4 regions of the Bradyrhizobium sp. ISRA436 genome follow, and region 3 is predicted to be linked to each of the others. Evidence: riboswitches for the same ligand, from Rfam matches in the RefSeq annotation. Region 3 holds a riboswitch; each other region holds the start of a gene.
What was found. Region 3 has a riboswitch for cobalamin ahead of MTX23_RS24850 (HoxN/HupN/NixA family nickel/cobalt transporter). Riboswitches for the same ligand answer to the same signal wherever they lie in the genome.

Region 1 (7,464 bases), 2.9 Mb from region 3:
CCGCGCGCGGGCGATTGCAGCATCGAGGCGTGCGATCTCGGCGCTGGCGCGATCCGCATGCTGCACGACATCGCCCATCTGGCGGATCTGCGCTTTCACCTCGTCGAGCGTGCGCGGCACCGAGAATTCGACAAGGTGAAGTCCATTGGCCTTCAGCAGGTCGCGCGTCTCGCGCTTGTCGAACTGGCTGACGACGACAACATCCGGCTTCAGCACCAGCACGTCCTCGGCCCCGCCGGACAGGACAGGATAGCGCCGCGCCTCGTCGGCCGCCCAGGATTGCCAGGCATCGCGAGCGAACGGGCTGAGCCCGAGGATCTGATCCGGATCGGCCAGCGACAGCACGAGCTGGTCGCTGCAGACATTCATCGAGACGATGCGCGGTCCGGCGGCGAGCGAGGTGCTGGCCGACATCATCCAAGCCAGAGCGGCAAACGTCAGCGCACAAAGGAATGAGCAAAGCTGGCGGCCACGACGGGGCTGCGCCCCCTCTCCCGCTTGCGGGGCGCGACGAGCAAAGCTCGCGCGGAGAGGGCTGGGGTGGGGGTATCGCCGCGAATCGTATTGTGGAGAAAGCCCCCACCCGCATCGTATCTGACGATACGATGCGACCTCCCCCGCAAGCGGGAGAGGTGAAACGAGCTCGCGGAAACTCCGTCGCGGCATCACACGTCCGCCCACGGCACGATCACCGCCTCGCGCTGATACTCGGCGCGATAGGCGCTGATCCGAAACACTTCGGCCATCACCGCTTCCGATAGCGCTTCGGTCGGCGCGCCCTGCGATGCCAATCGTCCCTCCGACAGCACCAGCACGTGATCCGCAAAGCGCGCGGCAAGGCCGAGATCGTGGGTTACGACGACAACGAGCACGCCTGTCTTGGCGACGCTGCGCAGCCTCTGCATCACGTCGACCTGATGGCGCGGATCGAGCGACGCCGTCGGTTCGTCGGCGAGAATCACGGGCGCCTCCACCGCAAGCACGCGGGCCAGCGCGACCCGGCTGCGCTCGCCACCGGAGAGTTCGGTGACGCGGCGGTCGCTGAACGCGGTGACGTCGACCGCCTGCATCGCCCGCAGCACCGCCTCCATGTCGTCAGGCGACAGCCGGGCGGGATCAGTCGCGCCGTGCGGATAGCGGCCGAGCGCGACGATGTCGCGCACCGGCAGCGGCCAATGCACCATGTGCCCCTGCGGCAGATAGGCAAAGCGCTTGGCGCGCTCGCGCAAGGACAGCGACGACAGCACATCGCCACCGATCCTGATGTCGCCGCGGGAGGGGATCAACCCGGCCAACGCACGAAGCAGCGTGGTCTTGCCCGCGCCGTTCGGACCAACCAGAGCCACCAGATGACCCGATGCAAGCGATAGCGAGATGTCGTGCAGCACTTTTCGGCGGCCGAGCGAGGCGTTGAGATCGGTTGCGGACAGCAGCGTCACGCCACGCCTCCGCCGAGCGCGCGGCGTTCGCGCATGATCAGATAGAGGAAGAACGGCACGCCGATGATCGAGGTCAGCACGCCGACCTTGATGTCGGAGGTCGAAGGGATGATGCGCACCGCGATATCGGCCGCCAGCAGCAGCGCCGAGCCGGTGAGCGCGCTCGGCACCAGGAGCCGCGCCGGATCGTGACCGATCACGGGCCGCATCAGATGCGGCGCGACCAGGCCGATGAAACCGATCGTCCCTGTCACGGCGACCGCACCGCCGACCCCGAGCGCGACACCCGAGATGACGAACAGCCGCAACCGCCCGACATCGACACCAAGGCTCTGCGCGGCCTCCTCGCCGAGCGTCAGCGTGCGGAAGCTGCTTCGCTGGCTGAGCAGGACGGCCGCGCCGGCCAGGATGAAGGGCAGCGCAATCGCGACATGCTGGAAACTGCGGTCCTCGAGCGAGCCGAGCAGCCAGAACGCGATCTCCAGCGCCACGAACGGATTGCTCGAGAGATTCATCACCAGCGCCGTCGCGGCACCTGCGAAGCTGGAGATCGCGAGACCCGAGAGGATCAGGATCAACAGTCCGGCGTTGCGTCCCGCGATCGCAAGCAGGGCGAACACCGAGCCGAACGCCGCGATGATCGCTGCGACCGGCAGCGCGTAGGAACGCACGTCGGCCAGCCCCAGCGCGATCACCAGCACCGCCCCGAACGCCGCCGCCTGTGGCGCGCCGAACAACGACGGCGAGGCCAGCGGATTGCGCAACAGCCCCTGCAGCGCCGCACCCGACAATCCCAGAATGCCGCCGATCGCAAACGCCAGTATGGTCCGCGGCAGACGGATCTCGCGCACGATCACCTGCGCCACGTCGCTGCCGCCGCCGAACAGCGCCTCGATCACCTTGAGCGGCGACAGCCGTACCGGCCCGATGCCGAGCGAGATCAGCACGAGCAGCACCACGAGCGCAGCGAGCGCCACGGTCGCGGCCAAGCGGCGCCGCGCCGCGACCTCGGTCGCCATGGCAAAATCCTGCACACTCATCGGATCAATGCTCTTACAGCGATCGCCGTGGCAGACAAGCGACACTCGGCGAAAACCGTGCCCGTCCAGCCGCAGCCCCACTCCCGCCGGCATTGACTTTAGTCTCCGGCCGAACCCTAGTGACCATGACGGTTCTTTCATGAGATGAAAAGGGAATGCGGTACGGGAAACTCCCCCAAGGCCGCGGCTGCCCCCGCAACTGTATGCGGTGAATCCTTCGTTACGCGCCTGCAGCTCCCGCACCATGGACAACGACTAGGCCAACACTCAGAGCCGCATTCCCGGCAACGCGACGGCCGACATCAAGCTCAGCGGGCAATACGACCGCTTCTTCTGGTCGGTCGGCGTGAACAACCTGTTCAACGCGCTCTACTACGACTACGCCATCGCCAGCTCGTTCACCGCGGGCCGCTTCTCGGCCTATCCGCTGCCGGGCCGGACCTACATGGTGCGGGCCGGCGCGACGTTCTGAGCCGTTGCAGGGCGGCGGGACGCATCCCGCCGCACCGTCTGCTCGCATTTCAAGCGCTTGCAAACTGGGATAGATTTTCCGGCACCATCGATTGCGCAGGGGAAATGTATGGGCAAAGCCGGAAAGAAGAGCAAGGGTCGCGGCAAGGCCAGCGAGCCGCCGAAAAAGCCTCCGCCGCCCCCAACGCCGCAGGACGACGAATATTATGAGGACGGCGACATCGCCACGCCGAAGCTCGATCGCTACGGCAATGACGACGAGCCGTTGTAGGCGCATGCCTATCCACGCCGTCGTCCTGGCGAAAGCCAGGACCATTACCACTGAAGCGAGTTGGAGGGCGAGCTACGGCCCCAGCCTGCTAACTAACTTTCAGCGGTGGTTATGGGCCCTGACCTTCGCCAGGACGACGCGTTGAAGCATCGCGCAAGAACCCCTCACTCTCGATTATCCGGATGCTCGCGGCGTCGAGCAGATGCGCGCCGAAGCCGCGCGATAGCGACGACGCGAGCTGCGGCGAGACCAGCAGCAGCGCGGCGGTGATCGCCAGCGGCACGGCGCCGGGCCAATCGAGCCGCACCGGCGTCAGTTCCTCGGTGCTGCCCCGATAGGGACCCTTGCCCGCGGCGATGCGGCCGCATTCCCCGATGATGTCGCGCCGCGTGCCGTCGCGTGACGCGCTGCCGAGCAGCGCCAGCATCGCAAGATGCGTCCGCACGCCGGCGCGGCTCTCGGCAAGCGGCTCTGGCGTCTCGCCGCGCGAGACCCGCAGCAGCAGATCGACGAGATCGGTGCCTGCGCGGTGCGCGTTCATCGGCTCGACCAGCCGCGGATTGCAGTCGATCAGCAGCGGGGTTGCGCTGTCGAGCGGCATGATGACGTCGACCGAGAGCGCCCCGTGCCAATTGAGATGCGCGCCGATCGTCTCGAGATAGCGGCGGATCGCCGGCCGGCTGACGCTCTCCTTGATCGCCTCGCCGCCGCCGACTCCGGCGGCAACCTGCCGATAGGCATGGAAGCCGAGCAACTCGCCGCGGCAAAACACCGACTGCGCCTTCTCGGTGGTACCGGTGACGAGGTCCTGCACCAATAGTTCTCCACCGATGTCCCCGCTTGTTTGGAGATCGTAGAGCGCGAGATTGAGATCGCCTGCGTCGCGCACGATCCACACGCCGCGGCTTGCAGTGCCGATCGACGTCTTGATCACCGATGGAAACCGGGTCGCCCCGCGCAGTTCGTCGAGCGAGGTGACGATCCGCGTCGGCGGCTGCGGCAGGCCGAGTTGATCGAGCAGGCGGCTGAAGCCCGCCTTGCTGTGCACCCCGCGGTAGCTGGCGAAATCCGGCAACGCGAGCCCAACGCGCGGCTTCAGCCGCGCCTCGCCCCGGGCGAACAGGAAGCCCTGCTCGTGGGTCGGCAGCAGCACGTCGAAATGTTGCGATGCCAACAAACTTTCGACGAAGCGCAGGAAGCCGCCCGGATCGGTGCGCAGGCCGGGACAATGGTGGAATTTGCGCACAAAGCGCGAATAGCGCGCCAGGCACCAGCGCGAGGGGTCGCAGACCTCGACGTGATGGCCGGCCGCACCCAGGATCGTGATCGCCTCGCGGCCAGAGGTGCTGGACCCCTCTGACACGAGCACCCGGAGCGGCTTTTTGGCGTCGATCATGTCCGATCATCGCCGCAATGCCGCACTTTGTCGCCGCCTTTAATGCCGCACGTGTCGATCCGGCACCCACCCCGGGGGCAGCCATGCAGCTGCGTTCATGGACAATTATCGGCCAATGTCTATTTTTCACTCCGCCCTGCCGGGCAGTGACGACATGGGGTTCTCTCCGAGATGGTCGATATTCTGGCCGCACAGCAACAAGCGAAGGCCGACAGCGCGCTCCGCACGCTGACGGGGATTTCCGTCGCGCATTGGGTCAGCCATTTCCATATCTTCGTGCTGCCGATGCTGTTCCCGTTCCTGAAACAGCAGCTCGGCGTCGGCTATGTGGAGCTCGGTTTTGCGCTGACGGTGTTCGCGGTGGTCTCTGGCCTCACCCAGGCGCCGATCGGCTACCTCGCCGACCATATCGGGGCGCGCAGGATCCTGCTGATCGGGCTGACCGTCGGCGGCTGTGCGTTGATCGGGCTCGGCCTGCACCTGAGCTATGCTTCGCTGATCGTCTGCGCGGTGCTGCTGGGGCTCGCCAACAGCGTCTACCATCCGGCCGACTACGCCATCCTCTCGGCGCATATGGACGCGGCGCGGATGGGCCGCGCCTTCTCGATCCATACCTTCGCCGGCTTCCTCGGCGGCGCGGTGGCGCCGGCGATCATCGCGGCGCTGGTCGCGTGGATCGGCGGGCTCGGCGCCCTGGTCGTGGCCGGCGCAGTCGGCCCGCTGGTGGCGCTGTTTCTGATCGTGCTCGGCATCCCCGATGCGGGCGCGAACAGGAGCAAGGCCAAGGACGCCACCGCGCCGAAGGCCAGCGTGATCACGCCGGCGCTCATCGTGCTCACGGCCTTCTTCACGCTGCTCAGCCTGTCGACATCGGGCATCAACAATTTCGGCGTGGTCGCGCTGATGGGCGGCTATGGCGCATCGTTCTCGACCGCCAACATCGCGCTGACCGCCTTCCTCGGCGCCAGCGCCGTGGGCGTGCTCGCCGGCGGCTATCTCGCCGACTGGACTCACCGCCACAGCCAGGTCGCGGCGGCCTGCTTCGCCGTCAATGCCGCGCTGGTGCTGCTCATCGCGCTGGTCAATCTGCCGTCGGCGGCGCTGACGCTGGCGATGGGCCTTGCCGGATTCCTCGGCGGCGTGATCGCGCCGTCCCGCGACATGATGGTGCGCAACGCCGCACCGCCCGGCGCCGCAGGCCGCGCCTTCGGCATCGTCTCCACCGGCTTCAACTTCGGCGGCATCGTGAGCCCGCTGCTGTTCGGCTGGATCATGGACCAGCACATGCCGCACTGGGTGTTCGGCGCCTCCGTGGTGTTCATGGTGCTGACGGTGCTGCTGGCGCTGCTCACCGAGCGCAAGCCGCAAACCTCGGAATATCCCGGCGAGGCGAAGAGCCCGCGCGCCTGACGCGGGAAGCCCCTGGCGCTCTGTGATGATTGCGCCGCGTCGGATAGCTCGCGCGCAAAGCGCCGTCATTCCGATCGTCGCGACAGCACCTGCTTCAGCAGCGGCTCGATCCGCGACAGCTCATCCAGGTGAGCCGCGGAAAGCTTGGCGAGATGATCCGCCGCGAGGCCGGTCAGCTTCAACAGCACCCGCCGCTGGTCGGAGGGATCGAGGACGCGCTCGACCAGCCCTGCCTCGGAGAGCCGGTCGACGAGCTCGACCGTGGTGTGGTGACGAAGCCGCAGCCGTTCGGCCAGATCGCCGATCGCGACCGGTCCGCCGCCCGGATAGCCCCGGATCGCCAGCAATGCCTGATGCTGCCTCGGCGTCAGGCCCTCGGCCTTCGCCGCCTCCTGGCTGAACTCCAGAAAACACCGGATCAGGTAGCGAAATTGCGACAGCGCCTCGTAATCGGCCTGGCTCGGAACCCGCTTTCGGGCCCGGGCGGTCGATTTCAGAGGATTTTTCGACGCTGCCATTCCATATCTCCGGCTTGTAATTATATCGCAATGCGATATGAGGCCGCCCATTGTCAACCTGATCCGGGCCTTCCGCCGTCCATGAGCGTCCTTTCCGCCAAATCGAATCTCCCCGCCAAGACCACTCACCGTCTCGGTGACTTCACGACCGACCCGCGCGTCGTGGTGATCTCGGCCATCGCCGTCGTTGTTGCCAGCGCCGGCGTGATCGCCGGCGTCGTGCTGCTGCAGCTGATCAGGCTTGCCACCAACATCGCCTATTTTGGCCAGTTCAGCTTCGCCGACCTCAAGCTGCAGGACTCGCCGCTTGGCCTTTGGGCCGTGCTGGTGCCGGTCGCAGGCGCGTTCATCATCGGCCTGATGGCGCGTTTCGGCAGCGAGAAGATCCGCGGACACGGCATTCCGGAAGCGATCGAGGCCATTCTGCTCGGCCGTTCCCGGCTCGACGCCAAGGTCGCGGTCCTTAAGCCGCTCTCATCGGCGGTCGCGATCGGCACCGGCGGCCCGTTCGGCGCCGAGGGCCCGATCATCATGACGGGCGGCGCGATCGGCTCGCTGATCGCGCAGATGCTTCCGGTGAGCGACAACGAGCGCAAGACCCTGCTGGTGGCGGGCGCCGCCGCCGGCATGACCACCGTGTTCGGGACGCCGATCGCCGCGATCATGCTCGCGGTCGAGCTGCTGCTGTTCGAATGGACGCCGCGCAGCTTCATTCCCGTCACGGTCGCGGCCGTGGTGGCGGCGGTCGAGCGCACCTTCCTTCACATGCCCACCCCGCTGTTCCCGTTCACCGGCAGCGTCGACATCTCGGTGATCCAGCTCGGCGCCTGGGTGCTGATCGGAATTCTCTCCGGGCTGCTGTCGGGCGTGCTCACCCAGCTCGTCTATGGCTGCGAGGATATCTTCCTGAAGCTGCCGA
Region 2 (7,464 bases), 910 kb from region 3:
TCTGGTGCCGCTCGCCAAGGAGCGCCTTGCGGTCGATCATCGCGTGCTTGGTCTGCTGCTGCTCTGCCTCGGCATGGGGTCCCTCTTCGCCATGCCTTTGACCGCCTTGTCGGGGGCGCGCTACGGCACCAGGCGCACTATTCTTGTAGGTGGACTTGGTCTTGCGCTGACCCTGCCATGGCTCGCTATCGCCAGTACACCTCTGAAACTCGGGGCGGTGCTGCTTGCCTTTGGCGCTTCACTCGGCTCAATCAATGTAGCCATGAACGTTCAAGCGGCCGAAGTAGAGCGAGCAGCCGGCCGCCCATTGATGTCCACCTTTCACGCACAGTTCAGCATCGGCGAATTGTCGGGCGCTGGCGCCCTGACAGCCTTGCTCTCGCTGCGGATTGACTCGTTTGCTTCGACGCTGGCTTGTTCGGCGCTAATGATAGTTGCGATTTTGTCGGCATGGCCGCGGTTGCTTGCGACACGTCGCACGCCGTCAGAGCCACTGCTTGTCTTGCCTCATCGCAGCGTATTGCTGATAGCGGTGCTTGCGGCCATCACCTTCCTTGTCGAAGGCGCGATGATCGACTGGAGCGCCTTATTTCTCATTGACAGAGGTCTTGTGGCGCAAGAGCATGGCGGGTTCGGTTATATGTTGTTTTCCATCGCGATGACCGCAGGCCGTCTCGCCGGAGATGCCCTCGTGATCAGAATCGGAGACCGCGCCACACTGATGTTCGGACCTGTGCCGATCATGATCGGTTTTGTGGCCCTGCTGGCCGCGCCGGTGGCTGCGATTGCCATGGCGGGTTTGCTGCTTATCGGATTGGGTGCATCGAATATCGTGCCGGTGTTATGCCGCCGTGCTGGCAAGCAGAAGGTGATGCCGGCAGGTTTGGCGATCGCAGCCGTCACGACGGCGGGTTACGCCGGTATCCTCGTCGGTCCAGCTGGCGCCGGGCTCGTTGCACACATGGCTGGGCTGCCTTTTGCTCTCGCGATACTAGGAGCACTCATGTGCATCGTCACGCTGTCGGCCCGGACTGTGACGGCCAACCCTCGCTGATTGTTGGAGAAGGACATGTAGGCCTTCTGCCAAGCGGTTGCGCACGGTTGGCACCCATCACCGCCACTCGGGGGTAGCAACATAGCGAGGACGCTGCGAAAGAGAACGGTTATGGCCAAGAAGCACTGTCGCAGAATGGCCGTTGGTCCAGCGGCCTGAAATACATAGCAAACGCAGTGCTGGTCCGTTCGACATCGATGGGGGCGCCCAGCACGGCAAAAGCGAGATTGATTGATAGTGCCGAGATCTTCCATGCCTTCCAGAGCATATTCGCACGTCTCGGCGCACACGGCCGACGGGATAGATACGTTACCGGGAGCTGCTTACCGGCCCAGCCGCTCGAACCACTTTGCCCGGGATGGGCAAGCTGATTTGACCCACAGCTTCCAAGGGTGACGGTCCCGCAAGGCGGATCTTGCTAAGTTGTCGAGAGATTCACATGTCGAAGATGCTAGTAAAGGCTACCGACTGGTAGCTCGGTCGAAGCCGATCTGTCGCGTGCCATCGGCTGCAGGCAAAATGCGACCCCGATGTACTCGCGCGTGCAGAGACCAGGGCCGAGTTCGAAGCGAGCACTGCCCGGCACACTCATCGCGCAAAGGGGGCTTTAGATCGCGATCGTCGCGATGGAGCCACACCTACAGACTTGTTGAGCGGAGCCGCAGAAGGATGCCGTGCCAAGAGGTTGACGGAACGCTGCTTGTTCGGATAACTGATTTTCGTCGAGGTTCTCCGGAGCGCACTGATCCGGAGCTAAGAGGGAAGCCGGTCGAATGCCGGCGCTGCCCCCGCAACTGTAAGCGGCGAGCCGCTGTCCAATAAAGTCACTGAAACCGCTTGGTTTCGGGAAGGCCGGACAGCAGCGATGACCCGCAAGCCAGGAGACCTGCCCCGACAACATATTCGTCCGCGGGCGGGGTGTCCCGGTGGTGCGCCAAGCAATTGCCGCTTCGGCGGCTTTTCCTGCACGCAATCGCCATGACCTCTGCCCCAAACCAGGGGTTAGAGCTATGTCCGTCCTTTCACTTCCCGTTGCTACACTTGGTACGCCACGCATCGGTCCGCGCCGTGAACTCAAATTCGCGCTCGAAAGCTACTGGACCGGGAAGTCCACCGAAGCGCAGCTGCTTGAAGCGGCAGCTGGACTGCGCACTGCTAACTGGGCGCGGCAGAAATCGCTCGGCGCGACCGTCATTCCGTCGAATGATTTCTCGCTTTACGATCATGTGCTCGACACCAGTGTGATGGTGGGCGCCATTCCGGATGTTTACGCTTGCACCACAGGTCCTGTACCGCTCTACACCTACTTCGCTATGGCGCGCGGTGCGCCGAACGGTGAACTCGATGCGAGTTGCCCTCACTCCAATCCTGCACAGGGCGCGCCTGCGCAGGAGATGACGAAGTGGTTCGACACCAATTACCACTATATGGTCCCTGAATTTCACAAGGGGCAGATCTTCAGGCTTTCTTCTCGAAAGCCGATTGAGGAATATGAGGAGGCAAAGGGGCTTGGTTACCAGACGCGTCCCGTGCTGATTGGCCCAGTGACCTTCCTGAAGCTTGGCAAGAGCGCAGATCCTTCATTCAATCCATTGTCGCTGTTGGATCGACTGCTGCCGGTCTATGTCGACGTTCTTCGTGAGCTGGTCGCGCGCGGCGCAGAATGGGTTCAGCTCGATGAGCCCTGTCTGGTCTTGGACCTCGACGAAATATCCCGCAAAGCCTTGCTTCGTACCTATACCTATTTTGCTAGGGAGATACCTGCTCTTAAAATCATGCTGGCGACCTACTTTGGGACCATCGGCGGTAATCTCGATACGGCCTTGGCTTTGCCGGTTTCCGGGCTCCACGTCGACTTGGTAAGGGGGGCAGACCCGCTGAACGCGATCGTCGCTGGGATTCGCAACGATCTCGTTCTCTCACTGGGGGTCGTCGATGGGCGCAACGTTTGGCGCTCCAACCTTTCAGCGCTGGTCGATCAGCTGGCGCCCACCGTGGCAAAACTCGGCACTGATCGCGTCCAGATCGCCCCCTCATGTTCGCTGCTCCATGTTCCAATCGACCTGGGGCTCGAAACCGATCTCGATTCCGATGTAAAGAGCTGGCTGGCTTTCTCGGTTCAGAAAATTAAGGAACTAGCGACCCTAGGAAGGGCGCTTGCTGGCGATCGTGCCGGCGTGGCCGATGTGCTCGCGGCATCAAAAAACGCGGCACTTGCACGCGAGCAATCGCCCAAGATCCACAATGCGGACGTCGCTGCGCGCATGGCTGCGATCGACCAAACCAAGCGCTACCGTTGCAGTCCTTTCGCAAAGCGCGCCGAGGCCCAGCGCGCGCGGTTTGCCTTGCCGACATTTCCCACGACGACCATTGGATCGTTTCCGCAAACCGCGGAAGTTCGCAATGCCCGCGCTTGCCATGCCAAAGGAGGGTTGAGCAACGCGCAGTACGAGCAGTTTCTCAGAGAGGAAACGGCGCGTGCGGTGCTATGGCAGGAGAATATCGGGCTCGATGTTCTCGTGCATGGTGAGTTCGAGCGCAATGACATGGTGCAGTATTTCGGCGAGCAGCTTTCCGGATTCGCCTTCACCAAGCACGGTTGGGTTCAGTCGTATGGCTCGCGCTACGTCCGTCCACCAATTCTGTTTGGGGATGTCTCGCGGTCGAAGCCGATGACGGTCGAATGGTGGCGATACGCGCAGTCGCTGACCAACAAGCCAATGAAGGCAATGTTGACTGGACCGGTGACGATTCTGAACTGGTCTTTTGTCCGTGACGATATTCGGCGAAGCGATGCCTGCCGCCAGCTTGCGGTTGCGATCCGCGATGAGGTGCTCGACCTTGAGGAGGCGGGAGCGACAATAATCCAGATAGACGAGGCCGCGTTGCGCGAAGGGTTGCCGTTACGCAAATCACAATGGAGGAGTTATCTCGATTGGGCCGTGGATAGCTTTCGCATCTGTTCGTCCGGTGCTGCCGACGAAACTCAGATTCATACGCACATGTGCTATTCCGAATTCAACGATATCATCGATGCGATTGCGGCGATGGACGCAGACGTCATTTCGATCGAGACGTCGCGCTCGAAGATGGAATTGCTCGACGCCTTCAAGAACTACAAATATCCGAACGAAATCGGGCCGGGTGTCTACGATATCCATTCGCCACGCGTTCCCGGCAAGGACGAAATGAAAGATCTCATAACGCTGGCCAGGCAGCGATTGTCCGATTCGCAGCTCTGGATCAATCCAGATTGCGGCCTAAAAACCCGAAGATGGGAGGAGGTGCTTCCCGCCTTGGTCAATATGGTCGCAGCCGCCCGCGAGTTACGAGCAGCCTGCTGATTGCATGAAGATCGTCGGCCCGAACGCCGTCGTCGATGGTGAATGCCGACTCGGACAAATGCACTGCGCTGAAAGGCGGGCGGTCCAATTGCGTGAATATCCCGCTAGTCGGCGGGATATGGCGAAAAGACCGTTCCGGAGTCGATCACACGCCGGTCTGCGAAAGGCCGGCACACCCCAGGACCCGTGGTATTTCGCTTTGCCTGGTCGGATGGGCAACAAATTGCGTGGCGGCGGTACTGAAGCTTCGGCGAAAGCCTGCATCGAGGAGAGCGACAGGCTGCGGGCATAGAGTGGGCGCGTCCTACTCTGTCCTTTCGGTGAGGCGCATCGTCGCCATGATGCCATCGGGCAACCCCGTCTCACGATTTCGCGCGAATGCTCAGAATCAATCGTCAAGCGTTCGCGCTTTCGAATTCGAAAAGCTTGCAGCCTGGTCCGGCTGCCAAATCGGCGTCCCGATCGGGAGTAGAATCGCAACCGACTGATTGCGGCGCTCGATTGCTCTGCTTCATCCCTGCGTGTCCGGCACGAGTGGGCTTACTCTCGCCGTGCGTTACTGTCGTCGAGATACGCTCGATACGCGAGCCTGATGCCGTCCTTGAGCGAGGTGGAGGCGCGCCAGCCGAGCTTGGCCAGGCGGCTGACATCGAGCAGCTTGCGCGGCGTGCCGTCCGGGCGCGACGTGTCGAAGCTGATCTCGCCGCGATAGCCGACGGCAGCCGCGACTACGCGGGCGAATTCAGCGATGCTGATATCCTCGCCGGTGCCGATATTGACCAGTTCGGGAGAGGAATAGGCCTTCATCAGGTGGATGCAGGCGTCAGCGAGATCGTCGACATAGAGGAATTCGCGCCGAGGCGTGCCGGTACCCCACACCACGACGTTGGTCGCCCCCGACAGTTTAGCCTCATGGAAGCGGCGGATCAGCGCCGCGACGACGTGGCTGTACTCGGGGTGATAATTGTCGCCGGGACCGTAGAGGTTGGTCGGCATCACGCTGATGAAATCGGAGCCGTATTGGCTGCGATAGGTCTCCGCCATCTTGATGCCGGCGATCTTGGCAATGGCATAAGGCTCGTTGGTCTGCTCCAGAGGGCCGGTCAGCATCGAATCCTCGCGCAGCGGCTGCGCTGCCAGCCGCGGATAGATGCAGGACGAGCCGAAGAACATCAGCTTCTCGCAACCATTGGCGTGCGCGGCCTGGATCACATTGGTCGAGATCGCCAGATTGTCGTAGAGGAACTCAGCCCGCAACGTGTTGTTCGCGACGATGCCGCCGACCTTGGCCGCGGCAAGGAACACAACCTGCGGACACTTCGCGGCAAACCAGGCGTTCACTGCGGCCTGGTTGCGCAGGTCAACCTCGCTGCGCGAGGCCGTCAAGAGGTTTGTGCCCTCGCGCGCCAGCCGGCGCATCAGCGCCGAGCCGACCATGCCGCGATGGCCGGCGACGAAGACAGTCTTGCCCTTCAGTTCATACGGAGTGCTTGCCATTGGCGGCGTCCTGTCTGGCCTCTGCGAGGTCGCTTGCGACCATTTCCTTCACCAGTTGCGCGAAGGACGTCTTCGGCTTCCATCCAAGCTTGGCGCGCGCCTTGCTCGAGTCGCCGATCAAGAGATCGACCTCGGCCGGACGGAAATAGGTCGGGTCGACGCGAACCACGGTCCTGCCCGACGCCTTGTCGACGCCGGTTTCGTCGACGCCCTTGCCGCGCCATTCGATCGCGCGGCCGACCTCGGCAAATGCCAACTCGACGAATTCGCGCACCGCATGCGTCTCGCCGGTCGCCAGCACGAAATCGTCGGGCGCATCCGCCTGCAGGATCTTGTGCATGCCCTCGATATAGTCGCGCGCATGGCCCCAGTCGCGCTTGGCCTCGAGATTGCCGAGATAGATCGTATCTTCCAGGCCGACCTCGATGCGCGCGACGCCGCGCGTGATCTTGCGCGTCACGAAGGTCTCGCCGCGGATCGGGCTCTCGTGGTTGAACAGGATGCCGTTGCTAGCGAACATGCCGTAGGCCTCACGGTAGTTCACCGTGATCCAGTAGCCGTAGAGCTTCGCCACGCCGTAGGGCGAGCGCGGGTAGAATGGCGTGGTTTCCTTCTGCGGCACCTCTTGCACTAGGCCGTAGAGCTCCGAGGTCGAGGCCTGATAGAACCGCGTCTCCTTTTCCATGCCGAGAATCCGGATCGCCTCCAGGAGGCGCAGCACGCCGATGGCGTCGGCGTTGGCGGTATATTCCGCGCTCTCAAAGCTGACTGCAACGTGGCTCTGCGCAGCCAAGTTGTAGACCTCGGTCGGCCGGATCTGCTGCATCAGCCGGATCAGATTGGTGGAATCGGTCATGTCACCATAGTGCATCAGGAAGGGCACGCTGCCGGCATGCGGGTCCTGATAGAGGTGGTCGACACGCGCGGTGTTGAACGAGGACGACCGGCGCTTGATCCCATGAACGGTGTAGCCGAGACCGAGCAGGTATTCGGCGAGATATGCGCCATCCTGCCCGGTGACACCGGTGATCAGCGCTACGCGCCGCTTCGAATCCTGAGCTGCCATGTCGTCTCCAGAGCACGGAGCGGAAGTTGAGCTCGGCAACGCCATCTGCGCAGCGGCCTTTCGGAAGAGCCTGGATATGCTGGGTCGCGATCACACGAAGTGGAGGAGAGCAATCGTTCGCCTTGATAATACACGTCAAGTAAAGATGCGCATTATATACATTGATTTATCTTCCACCAGGCAGTGCGGAGGCCGCTCTTTATGCACACGTCCCGCCGAACGTTCAGGTCACGGCCTACTGTCTTCAGTAGAAAAAACAGCTCGGCCTTCGACACCCGAACAGAGCATAGGAGTCTGCGATCCCGAGCGGTCTGCAGGCGCTGGATCCGCACAGCCCGTGTTTTCAGGCGCGAAGCGACGCCCTGAGCGCGGATCAAGCGGTGCAAACGTATGTATAGTTCATCAAACGTTTCGATATCGGAGGTTTACTTCCGTACAGTTGAGCTGCCGATCCCGATCCTTCTAGTCTGGCGTTGGTCCGACTAGCGCCGTTCGCGTTGGTT
Region 3 (7,464 bases):
CGAGCAGGTGCTGGAGCCGGAGGCGACCGCGCCCGTGTTGCCAGGGCCAGCTTCACAAGATCGGCGAGGACGTCAGCGAGGTGCTGGACATCATCCCGGCGATCCTGCGGGTGCTGCGGACGGTTCGTCCCAAATACGGCTGCCGCCGCTGCACCGATGGTGTGATCCAGCGAAGGTGCTGCCGCGCCTGATCGAGAGCGGCATGGCTTCGACCGCACTCGTGAGCCACGTGGTAGTCTCGAAGTTCGCCTGGTATCTGCCGCTGTACCGACAGGTGCAAATTCTGGCCGGCCAGGGTGTCCATCTCGACCGGGCGACGCTCGCCGGCTGGGTGAAGCGTGCGGCCTGGTGGCTCAGGAGCCTCTATGCGCTCCAGCTGCGCACGATCCAGGCCGCGCCGCGCCTGTTCTGCGACGAGACGCCGATGCCGGTGCTCGATCCCGGACGACATCGCCCGCGCATCTGCCAGTTCTGGGCGCATGCCATGGATGACCGGCCATGGGGCGGTCCCTCGCCGCCGGCGGTGGCCTACGTATTCGCCGACGGCCGCGGCACGGCGGAGATCGCCAGACAGTTGATGGGCTTTTCCGGCATTCTGCAGGTCGACGGTTATGCCGCCTACAAAGCGCTCGCCCGCGATCATGGCGGCGCGATCATCGAAGCAGAGATCCGTGGCAGCAGTGCCGAGCAGCGGCTGGCCACCCGCCGCACCAGGTCCGCTCCATTGATGGAGGCGCTCGGGACGCGCCTGACCGCAATGCTCGGCCAGCTCTTCTCCCAATCGAAGCTGGCGGAGGCCATCAACTACGCACTCAATCACTGGGACGGGTTGACGCTGTTTCTCCGCGACGGCCGTGTCGAGGCTGACAGCAACACAGTCGAGCGTTCCATGCGCCCGATTGCGATGGGAAGACGCAACTCATTGTTCAGCGGCAGCGAAGGCGGCGCCGAGAGCTGGGCGATCCTGGCGTCGCTCGTGAACACGGCAAAACTCCATTAGCTCGACCCGCAGGCCGACCTGACCGATGTGCTGGAGCGCATCGTGTCCGGGCGAACCAAGAGCCATCAACTGCACGAGCTGCTCGCCTGGAACTGGAAGGCGGCGCGCCGGCACACACCGCAGGCAGCGGCATGAGCCCACGTCGCCATAAGGCAGCATCGTCGATGGCGTCAGCCGCGATGTCGCTTGCGGAGCTCGAGCGATGTCTCCAGGATCGCGTCGATCGCCATCCTGCCGCCACCAGCATTCCCATGCTCGACGGCTATACCGCCGCGATCGTAGCCGGACCGGTGTCGATGCCCGCTCGATTGGATCTGCCCGCTGCTCGCGATCGATGCCGACGCTTTCAACCATGGCGGCACGCCGGAGTTCGCCGCGATCTCCGCCGTCGCGCTGCGCCACAACGACATCAGCAACACCCTCTCACTGCCCCCGATCGGTTCGAGCCGATGCACCGGTGCGACCCCAGCGGCAACATCGATGCGCATCCCTGGTGCCAGGGTTTCTATGCCGCGATGCGGCTCAGACTGTCGGCGTGGGCGCCGTTGCTCGACGTCAACAACGTCAATCACGGCCTGCTGCTGCCCATCCTGCTGTATTGTCGCGACGATCAGGCCCGTCCGCTGCTCGGACCGCTACGAAGCGGTCGCGAAACCGAGGATTTCCTCCGTAACGCCCACCTCGATATCCCAGCCGTCGTCGAGGCGCTGCGCCAGCACTGGATGCCCATCCGCTACGCACGCAACCGCTAATCATCGCGGACGTGGGAGCTCATACCGGTTACCTTTGTCATCGGGCTCATCATCGCTGTGATCGCGGCCGTGGAGCTATGGCTGCTGCGTCACATGCCGCACTCAAAGGCCTAAGCAGCTTAGCCGCAGTCGGAGCGGCTCGAAGCGGAAATGACGCTCAATCCGATGCAGTCTCCTTCTCGAGCCCCAGCCAACGATAAATCCCAAAGGACAAAGCCCAGCTCGCCAGAAACAAGCCGACAACCAGATACCCGAAGTTAGCAAGGCTTTCGCTAATATCGGAAACTGCAACCCAGAATTCCCCCTCTAGTTGGAATTTGCTTGCAATCAGCCCTAGGGCCTCGACCCCTCCAATCAGGAGCGCGACCACGACAGAGATGGCAGTGATAGTAAGGTTGTACCAGAGCTTTCTGACCGGATTGAGAAAGGCCCAGCCGTAGGCACCCACCATCAAGACGCTGTCGGTTGTATCAACGAGCGTCATGCCCGCTGTAAACAACGCAGGAAAAACCATCACATTGCCGAAGCTCAGTCCGCCAGTTGCTTGGCCGGCGGCCACAGTGAAGAGGCTGATTTCAGTCGCCGTGTCGAAGCCTAGTCCGAACAATAGACCCACTGCCAGCATCTGCCAGCTTGCCGTTACCATGCGGAACAGGGGCCGAAGAATTCGAGACATGAAGCCCGTGCCCGACAAGAACAGGTCGATTTCTTCACCGTGCGCATCGCCACCGCGTCGTGCCCGCTGAAAATTCTGCCAGACGCCACGCAGGATCACGAGATTGATAGCGCCGACCGAGAGCAGGAAGAATGCGGATGCGGCGGTCCCGATGATGCTACCGACGGACTTGAATTGCTGGAACTGGCCTTGCAGCGCAAATGCGGCGGCGGCAATCGCCGCGACAGCTAGTGCAATCGAGAGCGAGTGCCCGAGCGAGAAAAACAAGCCCACCGCGAGCGGGTGCTTTCCTTCCTGCATCAACTTGCGGACTACATTGTCGATTGTCGCGATGTGATCGGCATCTACGGCGTGTCGAAGGCCGAGGACATAGGCGAGTACAGCGGTCCCTAGCAGCGTTGGACGGTCTGAGAAAGCAACTACGGCCCATGTAACGGCCAGAACATTGAATGTCAGCAAAAAGGCGTAGAGAGCGACAATTCTTGATCGAGAGACGACTGATCTGTCGTCGATAGCGAATTTCAGATACGTCAGCATGACGCAGCCTTCACCTGATCCCGAGGCGCGCCAAAATTTAACGGGATGAATAAGCTGAAAGCCAATGCGGCCCTCCATCTGCGAGACAAACCGAACAATCGTCATCACAGCGCGAGAACCGCCCCTAGCGCGCGCACCGCACGCCGGATGGATGACTGTTCAGGCCGGTCTCCTGACTTGCGGGTCGTCGCTCGGTTTTCCGCCTTCCCGGGCTAAGAGGCTCAGTGGCTTCCTGGAAAAGAGCTAACCGCCTACAGTTGCGGGCGCAGCTGCGGATTTGGCTTCGCGTTTGCGATACCTCACCGCATTCCCATGTCGCTGGTCTCTCGACCAACGAACCTGAACTGCCCGATCATCACGCTAACTTCGGAGTTGTCAATACAGCCGGAAGCCTTCCGTTTTGTAGATACGGATACGTAGGGCACGACCCGATTTCAGCTTTGTGTTACAACCGGTAAGGCTCGGAACGAGCACATGATTCTGCTACTCTTCCAAGACCCGACAATGTTACTCAAACTGGAGCGTGGCGGTCGCCGCTGCCGCGCCGCTGTGCCAATTGGTCGTCGGCCGTCGCCTGCTTGCCACGCGCAATTCCGCGATGCATGCGCGTGCCGCGCCGCTCGATTTGCGAATACGGAATTTCTTTGCAGTTGAGCCGCGCCCGCGCCTCGGGCTTCAGGAAATAGATATAGCGCATCTGATAGCCGTCGAGCGGTTCGCCCTGGCCGGACCATGAGCCGCCGGTTTTCGCAAAATGCTTTGCGCGGTTCTTGCCGGTGACTTGCGTCATTTTGTGCGTCACCGAGCCGTCGGGCAGTCGCAGCAGGCTTTTGTTCTGCTTGATCCCCGTGAGCGTGAAGCCGGCCGCGCGATAGATCGTCCCGTCGCCGCACTGGCATCCATCGGCGAACGAGATCACCCACTCGATGTGCGGATAATGCTTTTTGATCATCCGCAGCGCGATCGAGAGCGCGCGGCTTTCGCTGTTGCGGGGCAGCGCTTCCGAGAACGCCAGCCGGTTCAATTCGAGAAAGCCATTCCAAGCAGTATCGCGCACCAGCCCGAGAATGTTGCCCTTGTCTATCGACGGGCCGAATGTCATCGCGCCTTCAAGCCGCCCGCCGATAAAAACGCCGAGCGCGAGGAACGCATTGTTGACGGCCTTGTGGCTGTAGTGCAGCCGGATGATCAGCGCGTCGGCCTCTTTTTTCGCGATCGGCGCGACGGGGATGTCCCTAGCCTGTCCCATGGTTAGTCACTGAGTTCGTAGCGCATGATTCGAGACTCCGGTTCGGGGGTTGCGGCGGTACATCAACCCACAACGGCCCGTCGCGGAGGCGCCAATGCTCAGTGAGACATGCGGAAGCGGCCGAACGTCCGGTTTGCGCCACAAGCGTCCCTTCCCGAGACGGGACGTTTTGACCCGGACCGTAGTTTTCGATCTGCGGGACAGAATAAGGGCAACCACTCCGTCCCGAAACCGCGACCACTCCCGTAGCGGAGTCTAATGCGTAAGTGCGCTGGGGGGCTGCTGAAGCCCCTCAGGCGCGGCTCCTGTAGCAGGCGCCGCCCTCGGACAAACGACTCGAATCTCACGATACCTTTGAAGCGCTCCCCCATTTCCTTCGACAACAACGCGGCCGGCTCCCGGACCGCGCGGACGTCGCTGGAAACGGCTCGGTCCTCCCTAGTAGTTAGTCGGAACTCGCAAGGCGATATTCGCGTTCTAATAGGGTCGATCGTGTGTCTTGCTCCAAATGACTGGTTGACCTTAGCCATGACCCAGGTCGCCGAATGGCTTGATCACCATAACATCAATATCGTGACCGTCGCCGGGACCGTCGTGATCCTGATTGCGGCTGCAATCATCGTTCTTGTCCTCAGCCGGCTTCTTCAGCGGTGGCTGTCATATCTCCAGGGTCGCATAGAGCTGACCAATGAGACCAATCTTATCATCAACCGCATCGTCGTTGTCGTTCTCTGGATCCTAACCGCGTTTGCCGTTCTCAACGTTTGGGGTGTCGGACTTGGTGGTATCTGGGCGGTTCTGGTCAGCGTCATAACGGTTATTGGCGTGGGCTTCCTTGCCACCTGGGCGATGGTCAGCAATTTTACCGCCAGCTTCTTTCTTTTGCTCTGGCGGCCGTTTCATTTCGGCCAGACCGTCGAGATTCTTCCTGAGAATTTGAAGGGACGGGTTACCGAGCGGAATCTGGTGTTCACGACACTACGCGAAGAGAGCGGAAGTGTGCTGCAGATTCCAAATAACCTCTTCTTTCAGAAGATGTTTAGAGTGAGCGGTCGTGCCGTGGCTTCGACGGATGGTCCGCGCAAGCATGCCGGCTCTGCTCCTCTCGCTCCCGAGATGGACGATGCCACCAGACAATGAGTCGGTGCAGACAAATGGGTGATGAGCTGGACGTTCCGCATATTCCCGCCGGGGATCATCCGCTCGGCAAGTGGGTTGCAATCTTCACCGCAATCGTTGCGACTATGGGCGGCATCGTAGGCCACGAGGCCAGTCATATCGCAAACGAAGCGATCCTTGATAAGAACCAGGCGGTGTTGAAAAAGACCGATGCTTCCAATCAATGGGCCTACTACCAAGCGGTCAGCACCAAGTCGCACCTGATGGAATTGGCTAAGGAATTGACACCTCCACAAAGCCATCCGGGCTATGACGAAAAACTCGCGAAATATGCTCAGCAGAAGGATGAGATTCAGCAGAGGGCCAACGGGCTTGAGGAGCAGGTCAAGGCGGCGGACGCAAAGAGTGCGGCCCTACGGGAGCCACGGCAAAGCTTGTTTCTTGCGCTCGCCCTGTTTCAAATCGCAATTAGCGTCGCTTCTGTGACCGCATTAACTCGACAGGCATGGCTGTTTGCAATCGCAGGATTGGGAGCCCTGAGCGGCATCGGGTTTTGGATATCAGCTATCGCAAGCCACTGAAAAAGACCGCCTTGTTCTTGCGCCGCTGAAGTTTCTGCTGAGATCGCTGCAGTGCGTGAGTCTATTCGTGGCCATTCGCGTCATTTCGGCGCATTGCGGTACTTGGTCGGTATCGGGGCATAGCGGACATCAGTAAGCCGCACCAATCAAACTCGATTTATGCGACGCGCCCTAGATATTCGGCGCAGATCGCGGCGAGCGCATTGCCTTGCGGCGATCGGTTGGGATTGTCCGGGTCGTGCGGCTTGGTCGCCTTGGCGATGGCGCGCTCGACGATCCCGAATTGATCCCCGTACAGAATGAACGGTAAGCGTGGCGCTGCGGCCCTTTCGATTGGCGCTTGACGCCTATTTTGACCGCGTGACGCGACGCCGCGGCTTCCATTCGTCGGACAAAGCGTTGACGGCGGCCTCGATCGCCTTCCGGTCGACAACGTTGGGATCAAACTGCTCCGGACCCCAGAGGCGCATTTGTTCGTGCTCCGGATGGGCGGGGTCGCCGATGGCATCGAGGTATTCGGCATAGCCTGGCGCACCGCCGACGTCTTCCGGAGGACAACGACCGGCGGCATCGAGCAAGAATGGAAGACCGTCCGTCGACGTGTTGTCGAACCACTTTTCGAGCTTGATCACATGATCCCAGCTGTCGCCAAGGTCATAGAGATAATGGATCGTCTTGGCGCCGGTTTCGCGAACGATATCGGAGAGCCGCGCCTTGCTGGCATCGATCGGCTGGGGGCCAAAATCACCGTCGGGATCGGGGATGCCCCAACGCTGTTCGCCAGCGTGGAACTCGAAGAGATGGCTATTCGTCCAGCCAAACGCCGCCTGAAGCGTCAGATGCAGCCGATCAAGGCGCAGCGTGAACGGCACGACAAGGCGACGCATCACCTCCGGTTTCACGTCCTTGAGGGTTACCTTGATCCGGACGGCGGTCGTGTTGAGGCTCATGCCGCCAACCTCGGATCGTGTGCATGCATCGTGTAGGTCGACGCCCAGGGAAGCAGTTCGTCCAGTCGCGCCGCAGGCCAGCCATTAACGAGCTTCGCGAGGACGTCGGTAAGCCAGTGCTCGGCGCTGAGGCTATTGAGCTTACAGGTCTCGATTAACGAAGCTAGTACTGCCCAACTCTCGGCGCCCTCGTCGCAACCGGCAAAAAGGGAGTTCTTGGCGTTGAGCTTGATCGGCCGCATTGCACGCTCGACCGCATTGGTGTCCATCTCGATGCGCCCGTCATCAAGGTAGAGCGTTAGGCCGTCCCAATGACGCAGCGCATAACGCAAAGCCTTCGCCGTGTCGCTCTTTTGTGCAAGGTAATCAAGCTTGGCCTCAAACCACTGCTTCAAGGCTGTAGCCAGAGGTCGGGCATGCGCCTGCCTGCCAGCACGGCGCTCGGCATCCGATCGGCCGCGGAGCGCTTTCTCGACCGCGTAAAGTTGGGCGATGCGCGCAAGAGCCTCGCGGGCAACCGGAGCCGGCGCCGGCGAAGCCTCGCGCTCGATCTTCACAAACTGACGCCGTAGATGCGACCAGCAGAACGCGAGCGCACCG
Region 4 (7,464 bases), on a different replicon from region 3:
CGGGGCGAAACTCGTCAATTATGTCAGTGGGATCTGAAATCGAGTCGTTCTCAAAGTGTTCGCATAAGAAGCGGTGGTGACCAGCAGTTGTTGTTGGTGGTGTGGTGGGGCTGGTGGGGTGGTGGGTGGTGGGTGGTGATGTGGTGGGCCCGCCTGGATTCGAACCAGGAACCAGACCGTTATGAACGGCCGGCTCTAACCGTTGAGCTACAGGCCCCGCCACGGGCGACCGCTGAAAGGCGGCCGGCAACAGTGCGGAGATCGTTTACAAGGTGGCCGGCATTCCGGCAATGCCACATCGTTTCGAGCGAACTAGGGACCGGGCTTGCTTCAGGAACACGAAGACAAAAACGCTAATCCACCGTCCTCCGCAAACTCCACGACCTTGCGCCCGCGACCATCTTGCCGAACTCGGCGGGCGCCTTGGGCTTCGGGAGGCGGCGGGTCTCGGCGAGCCGGGCCACCAGTTGATCCGCGTATCAAAGAAGTGCTCAAGCGCCCACGACTTCTCGTGAAGGAGAACGGCCGATTGAGTTACGTCTTGACGCATTTCCTCTGAACAGAACAAGCCCACGAACCAGGTCAGTTTCTCGCGTCGCTCCAGCGGGAGCGCCAGCGCAGTCGCCGCCAAGCGATGACAACGCCGCTCGTCGAGACGACCGTCCCGATCAGCGACAACAGCACAGTCACGATATCCCAGGCCGGGCGATAGCGCAGCAAAAGTGGAAAATCGAAGCTATGCAGGGCATTGAACAGCCAGCGGTACGTACGCCGGCTTTTGTCGATGCGGGCAAGAATGTCGCCATTACGTGGGTCAATGTAGAACCAGCTCTCGGCCGCGTCGTCAAAGCCCACACGTAACACTGGCAGCACACGCTCGCTGTGGTGCGGATACCAATAGGCATCGAACTGTTCGAGGCGCAGACGCGCGGTCATCTGAGCGTTTGGCAACAAACGGCTGGTGGCGGCGAAAATCTCCTCATCGGAAAGCGTCATCGCAGCGCCGCTCGCCGGATCGGCCGTGGTCTCGCGGCCATCGCGATCGGTGAGGACCATGAGCGGGCGACCGCCGAGCCAGACGAAGCGTGCTTCAACCGCCCCCGGCAGCATCGATGAAAATGTCGCGGCGATCTGCGGGAGGTCGTGCGCGGCATAGCGGACGGCCATGTCTTGGGTCGGGCCTCGGGCCGAAACATACTCGCCCGGATTGAGCGATAACCAACCGCTGAACATCCAGGTCAGGACGAACAGGCCACCGATCAGCCCGGCGATGTGATGCCAGGCCATCCAGCCGCGATAGGGGGTGACGGTGCCCCGGGCATAGCGAGGGCGCAACCGCACCCGCAGGACACCGATCCAGAAACCGGTCACCGCGACGATCAGGCAAGTGCCGGAGATCCATAGCACCACCTGCCGCCAGGTTGCACCGTCCCGTCGGAGAACCGTGGGATAGATCCAGTGCGGAATCGCGCCGAGCCAGTTCCAAAACCGCTCTCGTCGTGTTGTATCGAGCGCCAATTCTCCGGTTCGCGCCGAGAGATAGAGCTCGGTTCCGGCGGCGTCCCCGAGCGACACCAGAAGAAGCGGTCGCAGGGGATCGTAGCGCGCGGTGACGCTCCACTGATCGCGAAGGATTGTGCCGATCATCTGCGGATGCGTCGCATTCGGATGATGGCTGGCGATCGCCAAGGCCTCTGCCGGCGCGATAGTCTCGATCTGGCGACCGTCTGCGGCCGAAATGGTTTTACGCGTCCCGTTCCAATCGAGGAGGCAATACACCGGCCTATCATCCAGCATGACGAGACGGAGATCACGCGGATAATGCGCGATACCGGCGATCGCCATGGCCCGATCGGGCGCCACGCGCACGTGGTCCCAGGCGATCTCGGGCAGTGCCCCCCAGCGCTCGCGATCGGTGAACTGCGGGAACGCCACGTACATCATGACGATTCCCGAGACGAACCACATCGCGAACAACAGGCAGGTCGCAATGCCGATCCAGCGATGGGTAACGTAGAGCCATCGCCGTCCCCGGCGGATCAACGCCCGGTGCATGATCAGAACTTCACATTGAGGGACAATTCCGCCGTGCGCGGCATCCCCAACAACCATTGCCCGGCATAAGGCGCCGAGGTCGCATAGACAGTGTCGAACAGGTTATAGAGTCGGAAGGCGACGGTGGTCCGCGCATCCGGCTTCCAGCGTACCCCGCCATTGACGACTGCATAGCCGGGACGCCGGAGGGTATTGGCGTCGTCCGAAAAGGTCGGGCCGACGATCTGAACGCCGCCATAGATGGACCAGTCGGGGGCGAAGTCCCAGGTGACCCAGACGTTCGATACCTGCTCCGGCACGTTCTTGGGAATATTGCCGGCGTAGCTGACGATCTTGCCGCTCACCATCTGGCTGAAATTGTCGTATCTTGCCTGCAGCAGCGCGAGATTGGCGTCGACCCGCCAGCCGTCATTCAGGGCAAGACCGATCGAGGCCTCGACCCCGCGCGACGAATGCTGGCCGACCTGCAATGCGAGACCGGCAGGATTGCTGGAGTTGGGGACCAGAAGATTGTTCTTGACGATCTGATAGCCGGCCAGCGCCCACTCGCCGCGACCGCCCCAGAACGATTGCTTGACCCCGGCTTCGATTTGTTTGCCGGTGGCGAGCTGGAAAGTCTTCTGACTGGCGGCCAACGAAATCAGGTTTGTGACGGGATCGACGGCCGTCGCATATTGCCCGTAAAACGCCAGGTTTGGGATCGGCGTGTACACCGCGCCCGTGCGCCAGCTTGTGCCAGACAGCGAGGTGTCGAAACTGTTCGCAGGTGTTTTGTAGTCGGTGCGGTCGACCTCTGGCCGGTCAAACCGCACACCGCTCACGAGGGACAGTTTGTCGGTTAGCGACAGTCGGTCTTCGGCGAACAGCGCGTATTGATTGGCAATAGCATTGTAACCAGGAGTGGTCGGCGTCGTCGTGGCAGAAAAATAGCCGAGGTCGACGGCATCGACGCTGACCGAGGATGTTCCGCCGTAGGGCGAATTGTTGGTGTGAGTGAAGGCGATCCTGTTTATATCGAAACCAGCGACGAACTCGTTGGCAAGGCCGAGCACACGGCCGCGAAACGTCGCGTCCATCCGGTTGCCGGCCTGCTCCTGGTCATGGAAGATGTTGATATAGTTGGTACGCGTGATGAGTTGGGTCGAGGGATTCCACGCATAGCTCTCGACGTTACGCCAGTGCCGATGGCTGGTCAGGTAGTAAAGCGTGTCATGGACCGTAACGCCGTCCGCGACGTTCCATTCGGTCTTGAACTGGGTCCAGTTGTCCTCATAGTGAATCGCGCTGTCGAGGACGTTGTAATTCTTGAACCGCAGCGCATCGTTGATGCTGCCATTGATCAGCGGCGTTCCGAAATAGCGCGACGGACTTCGATTGCCGTAGTCCTCGGACAGAGTGAATGCGAGATTGTCGGCGGCCTGCACCCGGACCGCTGCGGAGATCGCCAGATTGGATGTCTTGTCACGATCGACCCAGCCGTCTGACATGTTGCCAGTCGCCGCGAGGCGATAGGATACGTTGGGATTGATCGCGCCGCCGCTGTCCACTGCAACGCGTCGCGTCATGTTGCTGTCGAGCGAGGCTTCGGCATCGTTGTAGGTCGTTGCGATCGGCTTCTTCGGGATCACATTGATGATGCCGCCGATGGCACCTTCGCCATAGAGCACCGAGGCTGGCCCGCGCATCACCTCGATGCGCTCCGCCGACCAGGTATCAAACGGAAACGTCACGGTTCCGGCGCCGACATATAGGCGCGTGCCATCGTACAGCGTCATCACCGAATTGCTGCCGGCGAAACCGCGGGTACTGAAGGATAGACCGCCGTTGCCGGGGGCGGGGCTCGCGGTAAAGCCCGCTGCGTTCTGGGCCACCGCATCGGTGACGTTATGCTGGCCGCGATCCTCGATGGTCTGGGACGTAATCGTCTCAACGCTGGCAGGTGTCTGCAGCGGCGTGAGGTTCAGGCGGCTCCCGCTGGTGTTCTGGTGATCTAGCTTCAGCGTCGAAGGCGAGCCGTCCGAGGCTGCGGCCGTCGGTGCTGCGCGAGGCGTTGCCGCGGGCCTTGACTGCGATCGTGAGGCCGTGGCTGAACGCTTGCCATCGGGATGGGCGGGCCTCACCGCAGGTTTTTGGGGCGGACTGACCGTAACCGGCGGCAGGGTTTGAACCGACTGGGCTTGTTGTGCCTTGGCAGGGCAAATCCCGAGCGGCAGAGCTGGAAGAAGGAAGCTGTGAGCGAGCAGGCCGGCGCGCAGCCGCCTTGGCATAATGGGAAACACGAGTAGACCTCGGCATGACGTAGTGGCACGTCACAGCGAACAAGGTCTTACCTGGACGTAGTCGGACCTACGCAAGGTGAAAGCAATGTCTGTACTCCCCGACCGACATTTTCGCGTGTGACCACGGCTGACGGCAGGTCTCCTGGCTCGCGGGTCCTAACCTTGCGTCGCCTTCCCAGGACCGAGTGTCCCAGTGGCCTATGACGAAAGATTCGCCGCTTACAGTTGCGGGGGCAGCTGCGGCATGAGGGGAAAATCCCCGCACCGCATTCCCTTTTGATCCCCGTGAGGGGAACCGTCGGTCGTCACTTAGAGGTTCGCGAGGTGCGGAGTCAATCCCCTCTCTGACAGGCCTGTAGTTGATTGCACAGACCCACCGAGCGGAATAGTTGGTACGAATCGGACAAACATCAGCCAGGCGCGGGTAACGGATGAAAACTCCGCGGGTAAATACGCGACAAGAACGTTCCTTCGAAGTTTTTCACCATCAAACTGCAAATCTATTTGCGTCGAATTCTCGCCCCGCGCCGAGGATTTCCTGCATCCTGTTTCATCCGGACGATCACGGGTCGTGATCTTGCAGCATGCTGTTGATGAGGACGTACAGGAGCACAGCCGCGTCGAGTGCCGTGTCCATCGACGCCCCATAGCAAGAGAAGCTTCGTAAGACGAGTGAGGACAGTACCCGTCCTTATCAATATCGCACGAGATTCTCGCGTGCGCACAACTCTTTCGCGCATCGGTCATACTCGCGCTAACCATTAGCTGATTTAAGATTGTCGCAATCGACTGCTCTGTGCAGCCCACGTCCATCCTTTACAGCGAATTAAGCTGAACTGGATTTGATACCGCCCGGGCTGGAAGCCTGGGTCTCGGGGGATGTGTGATGGGTGCTGCCAAGAAGCAAGCCGTGGAATCAAATACGAGGATGTTCGAGGACGTGCCGGTCCTGCGGCGCAAATGGCAGGCTGCGCTCAAGCCCGGCGAAAATCTTCCCCGCTATGAAGACGTGCTGCTGGGCGGCCTCGGGCGCCTCGCCGATCACATGGTGCTGCTGAAGAGCGACAACGACGCTTTCGCCGTCTCACGTACCGGCCGCTATGCACAGAAATGGATCGGCGACGACCGTTGGGACATTTGACATCAGCCTTCGGAGGGCAGGCTTGTATGCCGCCAATTGCGGAATACGTTTTTCGACGAGTCGAAGGCCCCGTGTCGTGCCTCCCCGCAACCAAGTTTGCACATCACCGGTCCTGTTAAAATGGCCCGCATCGCGCCAAGCGCCGCAATCCTCGTTGTGATCTTAGCATTTGCAGCAAGATGTAGCGTATGCTACATGCCGGAGCATAAGCGTAATCGCAATAGGGGAAGGCCGATTCGATGCAGTTGTGTACAAGCCCGCGCCGTGGCGCTCGTTCCACTGTGCCGATGAGGGTGCCTCGGACCGGTGCCGTTGGCCTGTCGGTCTTCTTGCATTGTTTGGCCGGGTTCGCGGGACCTGCCTTCGCACAAGGTTCGTCCGAAGGCGCGGCAATCGCAAGCGCCATCCTGCCTCGTGACCTCAGTCCCTGGGGTATGTTCGTGCAGGCCGACCTTATCGTGAAGGCCGTCATGGTCGGACTTGCGTTTGCCACTCTTGTGACCTGCACGGTCTGGCTGTCCAAGACGATTGAGCTGTTCAATGCACGCCGAAACGTGAGACGCGCGCTGCGTGAGCTCGCGGCGGCCAGGAGCGTCGAAGAGGCGGTGCGGACAGTGCCCGCGGGGCCGGTGGCGCGCCTGCTCGATGGCGCCGTCGCAGAGTTGAAGCTCAGCACCGATCGTATGGATAGGGATGGGATCAAGGCCCGCATCCTGTCGCGACTGCAGCAGATCGAGGCCGCCGCCGGCCGGCGCATCGCGTTCGGCACGGGCGTGCTGGCGACCATCGGTGCGACCGGGCCCTTCGTCGGCCTGTTTGGCACGGTCTGGGGCATCATGAACAGCTTCATAGGCATCTCGAAATCGCAGACCACCAATCTCGCGGTGGTGGCGCCCGGAATCGCCGAGGCGTTGCTAGCGACCGCGCTCGGGCTCGTCGCGGCGATTCCGGCGGTGGTGATCTACAATCTTTTCGCCCGCCAGACCGCTGCCTACCGGGCGCTGCTCGGTGACGGGGTTGCGGAGATCGCGCGGCTCGCAGGCCGCGATCTCGATAGTGGCACGATTATCGTGCCACGACCGCACCTCGCGGCCGCGGAGTGATCCGGTGGCGGTCAATCTCAGCCAGTCCGGCACCGAGCTCGCCGAGGTCAATGACATCAACGTGACGCCGTTCATCGACGTCATTCTCGTGTTGCTCATCATCTTCATGGTGGCGGCGCCGCTTACCACCGTCGATGTCGCCGTGGACCTGCCGGCCTCGAACGCGCAGCCGCATCCGCGTCCGGACAAGCCGGTGTATCTCACGGTGAGGCCCGATCTCTCGCTGTCGGTCGGCGAGGCGACGGTGAGCCGCGCCGTGCTCACCGCGGCACTCGATGCCGCAACCCAGGGCCAGAAGGACAGCCGGATCTTCCTGCGCGCCGACAAGACGGTTCCCTACGGCGAGGTCATGCAAGTCATGAATGGACTGCGGACGGCCGGCTACCTGAAAGTGGCGCTGGTCGGCGTGGAGCAGTCGGCCGCGCCGTGACGGATCTTGCGGAAGACGTCTCGGATCTGAGGCGCTGGACATTCTCCGGCCTTGTCGTGATCACGCTGTACGGCGGTCTCGCGGCATCCCTAGTGGCATGGCGCGAGCCCGAGTATCTTGAGCCGGCCGAACCCTCCGGCGCGGTCGTGGTGGATCTTGCACCAGTGTCGGCCGCGCCCTTGACGACGCCCACGGACGTTGCGCCCGGTCCCGAGCAGACGCTTGCCGAGGCCCGGCCAGAGGCGAAGCCCGACACGCCGGTGCCGGACGACACGCCGGAGCTACCGCCGGCCCAGAATCCCGACGCCGCCGTCGATGCGCCAACCAAGGCCCAGCCCGAAGCCGTGCCCGAGCAGCAGGCTGCAGCCGCTACCACGGCCCCGGCTGCGGTTGCAGACCGCGTCGCGCCGGTGGCCGCCGCGCCTACGCAGGGACGGCCCGACCGCAAGGCCGAGC

Region 1: it holds a riboswitch for cobalamin, as region 3 does, so the genes downstream of both, MTX23_RS03070 (TonB-dependent receptor) here and MTX23_RS24850 (HoxN/HupN/NixA family nickel/cobalt transporter) in region 3, are expected to answer to the same signal.
Region 2: it holds a riboswitch for cobalamin, as region 3 does, so the genes downstream of both, metE (5-methyltetrahydropteroyltriglutamate--homocysteine S-methyltransferase) here and MTX23_RS24850 (HoxN/HupN/NixA family nickel/cobalt transporter) in region 3, are expected to answer to the same signal.
Region 4: it holds a riboswitch for cobalamin, as region 3 does, so the genes downstream of both, MTX23_RS35510 (TonB-dependent receptor) here and MTX23_RS24850 (HoxN/HupN/NixA family nickel/cobalt transporter) in region 3, are expected to answer to the same signal.

What each region holds. Positions count from the first base shown of each region.
Region 1 is NZ_CP094519.1:664,412-671,875, reverse strand. It holds gene MTX23_RS03085 (ABC transporter substrate-binding protein) at 1-414, opposite strand, end outside; gene MTX23_RS03080 (ABC transporter ATP-binding protein) at 666-1,439, opposite strand; gene MTX23_RS03075 (iron ABC transporter permease) at 1,436-2,458, opposite strand; cobalamin riboswitch at 2,591-2,717, shown strand; partial or broken gene MTX23_RS03070 (TonB-dependent receptor) at 2,712-2,951, shown strand; gene MTX23_RS03065 (hypothetical protein) at 3,060-3,221, shown strand; gene MTX23_RS03060 (hypothetical protein) at 3,331-4,617, opposite strand; gene MTX23_RS03055 (MFS transporter) at 4,789-6,027, shown strand; gene MTX23_RS03050 (MarR family transcriptional regulator) at 6,093-6,545, opposite strand; gene MTX23_RS03045 (chloride channel protein) at 6,627-7,464, shown strand, end outside.
Region 2 is NZ_CP094519.1:6,196,670-6,204,133, reverse strand. It holds gene MTX23_RS28845 (MFS transporter) at 1-1,054, shown strand, start outside; cobalamin riboswitch at 1,763-1,963, shown strand; gene metE (5-methyltetrahydropteroyltriglutamate--homocysteine S-methyltransferase) at 2,065-4,398, shown strand; gene MTX23_RS28835 (GDP-L-fucose synthase) at 4,939-5,895, opposite strand; gene gmd (GDP-mannose 4,6-dehydratase) at 5,876-6,961, opposite strand.
Region 3 is NZ_CP094519.1:5,284,701-5,292,164, forward strand. It holds partial or broken gene MTX23_RS24840 (IS66 family transposase) at 1-1,135, shown strand, start outside; gene MTX23_RS24845 (UPF0149 family protein) at 1,165-1,752, shown strand; gene MTX23_RS24850 (HoxN/HupN/NixA family nickel/cobalt transporter) at 1,910-3,070, opposite strand; cobalamin riboswitch at 3,110-3,323, opposite strand; gene MTX23_RS24855 (hypothetical protein) at 3,477-4,214, opposite strand; gene MTX23_RS24860 (mechanosensitive ion channel family protein) at 4,743-5,354, shown strand; gene MTX23_RS24865 (DUF4337 domain-containing protein) at 5,369-5,914, shown strand; gene MTX23_RS24870 (plasmid pRiA4b ORF-3 family protein) at 6,262-6,864, opposite strand; gene MTX23_RS24875 (IS66 family transposase) at 6,861-7,464, opposite strand, start outside.
Region 4 is NZ_CP094520.1:130,685-138,148, reverse strand. It holds tRNA gene MTX23_RS35520 (tRNA-Ile) at 142-217, opposite strand; gene MTX23_RS35515 (PepSY domain-containing protein) at 583-2,055, opposite strand; gene MTX23_RS35510 (TonB-dependent receptor) at 2,058-4,175, opposite strand; cobalamin riboswitch at 4,449-4,649, opposite strand; gene MTX23_RS35505 (hypothetical protein) at 5,221-5,475, shown strand; gene exbB (tonB-system energizer ExbB) at 5,763-6,578, shown strand; gene exbD (TonB system transport protein ExbD) at 6,583-7,008, shown strand; gene MTX23_RS35490 (energy transducer TonB) at 7,005-7,464, shown strand, end outside.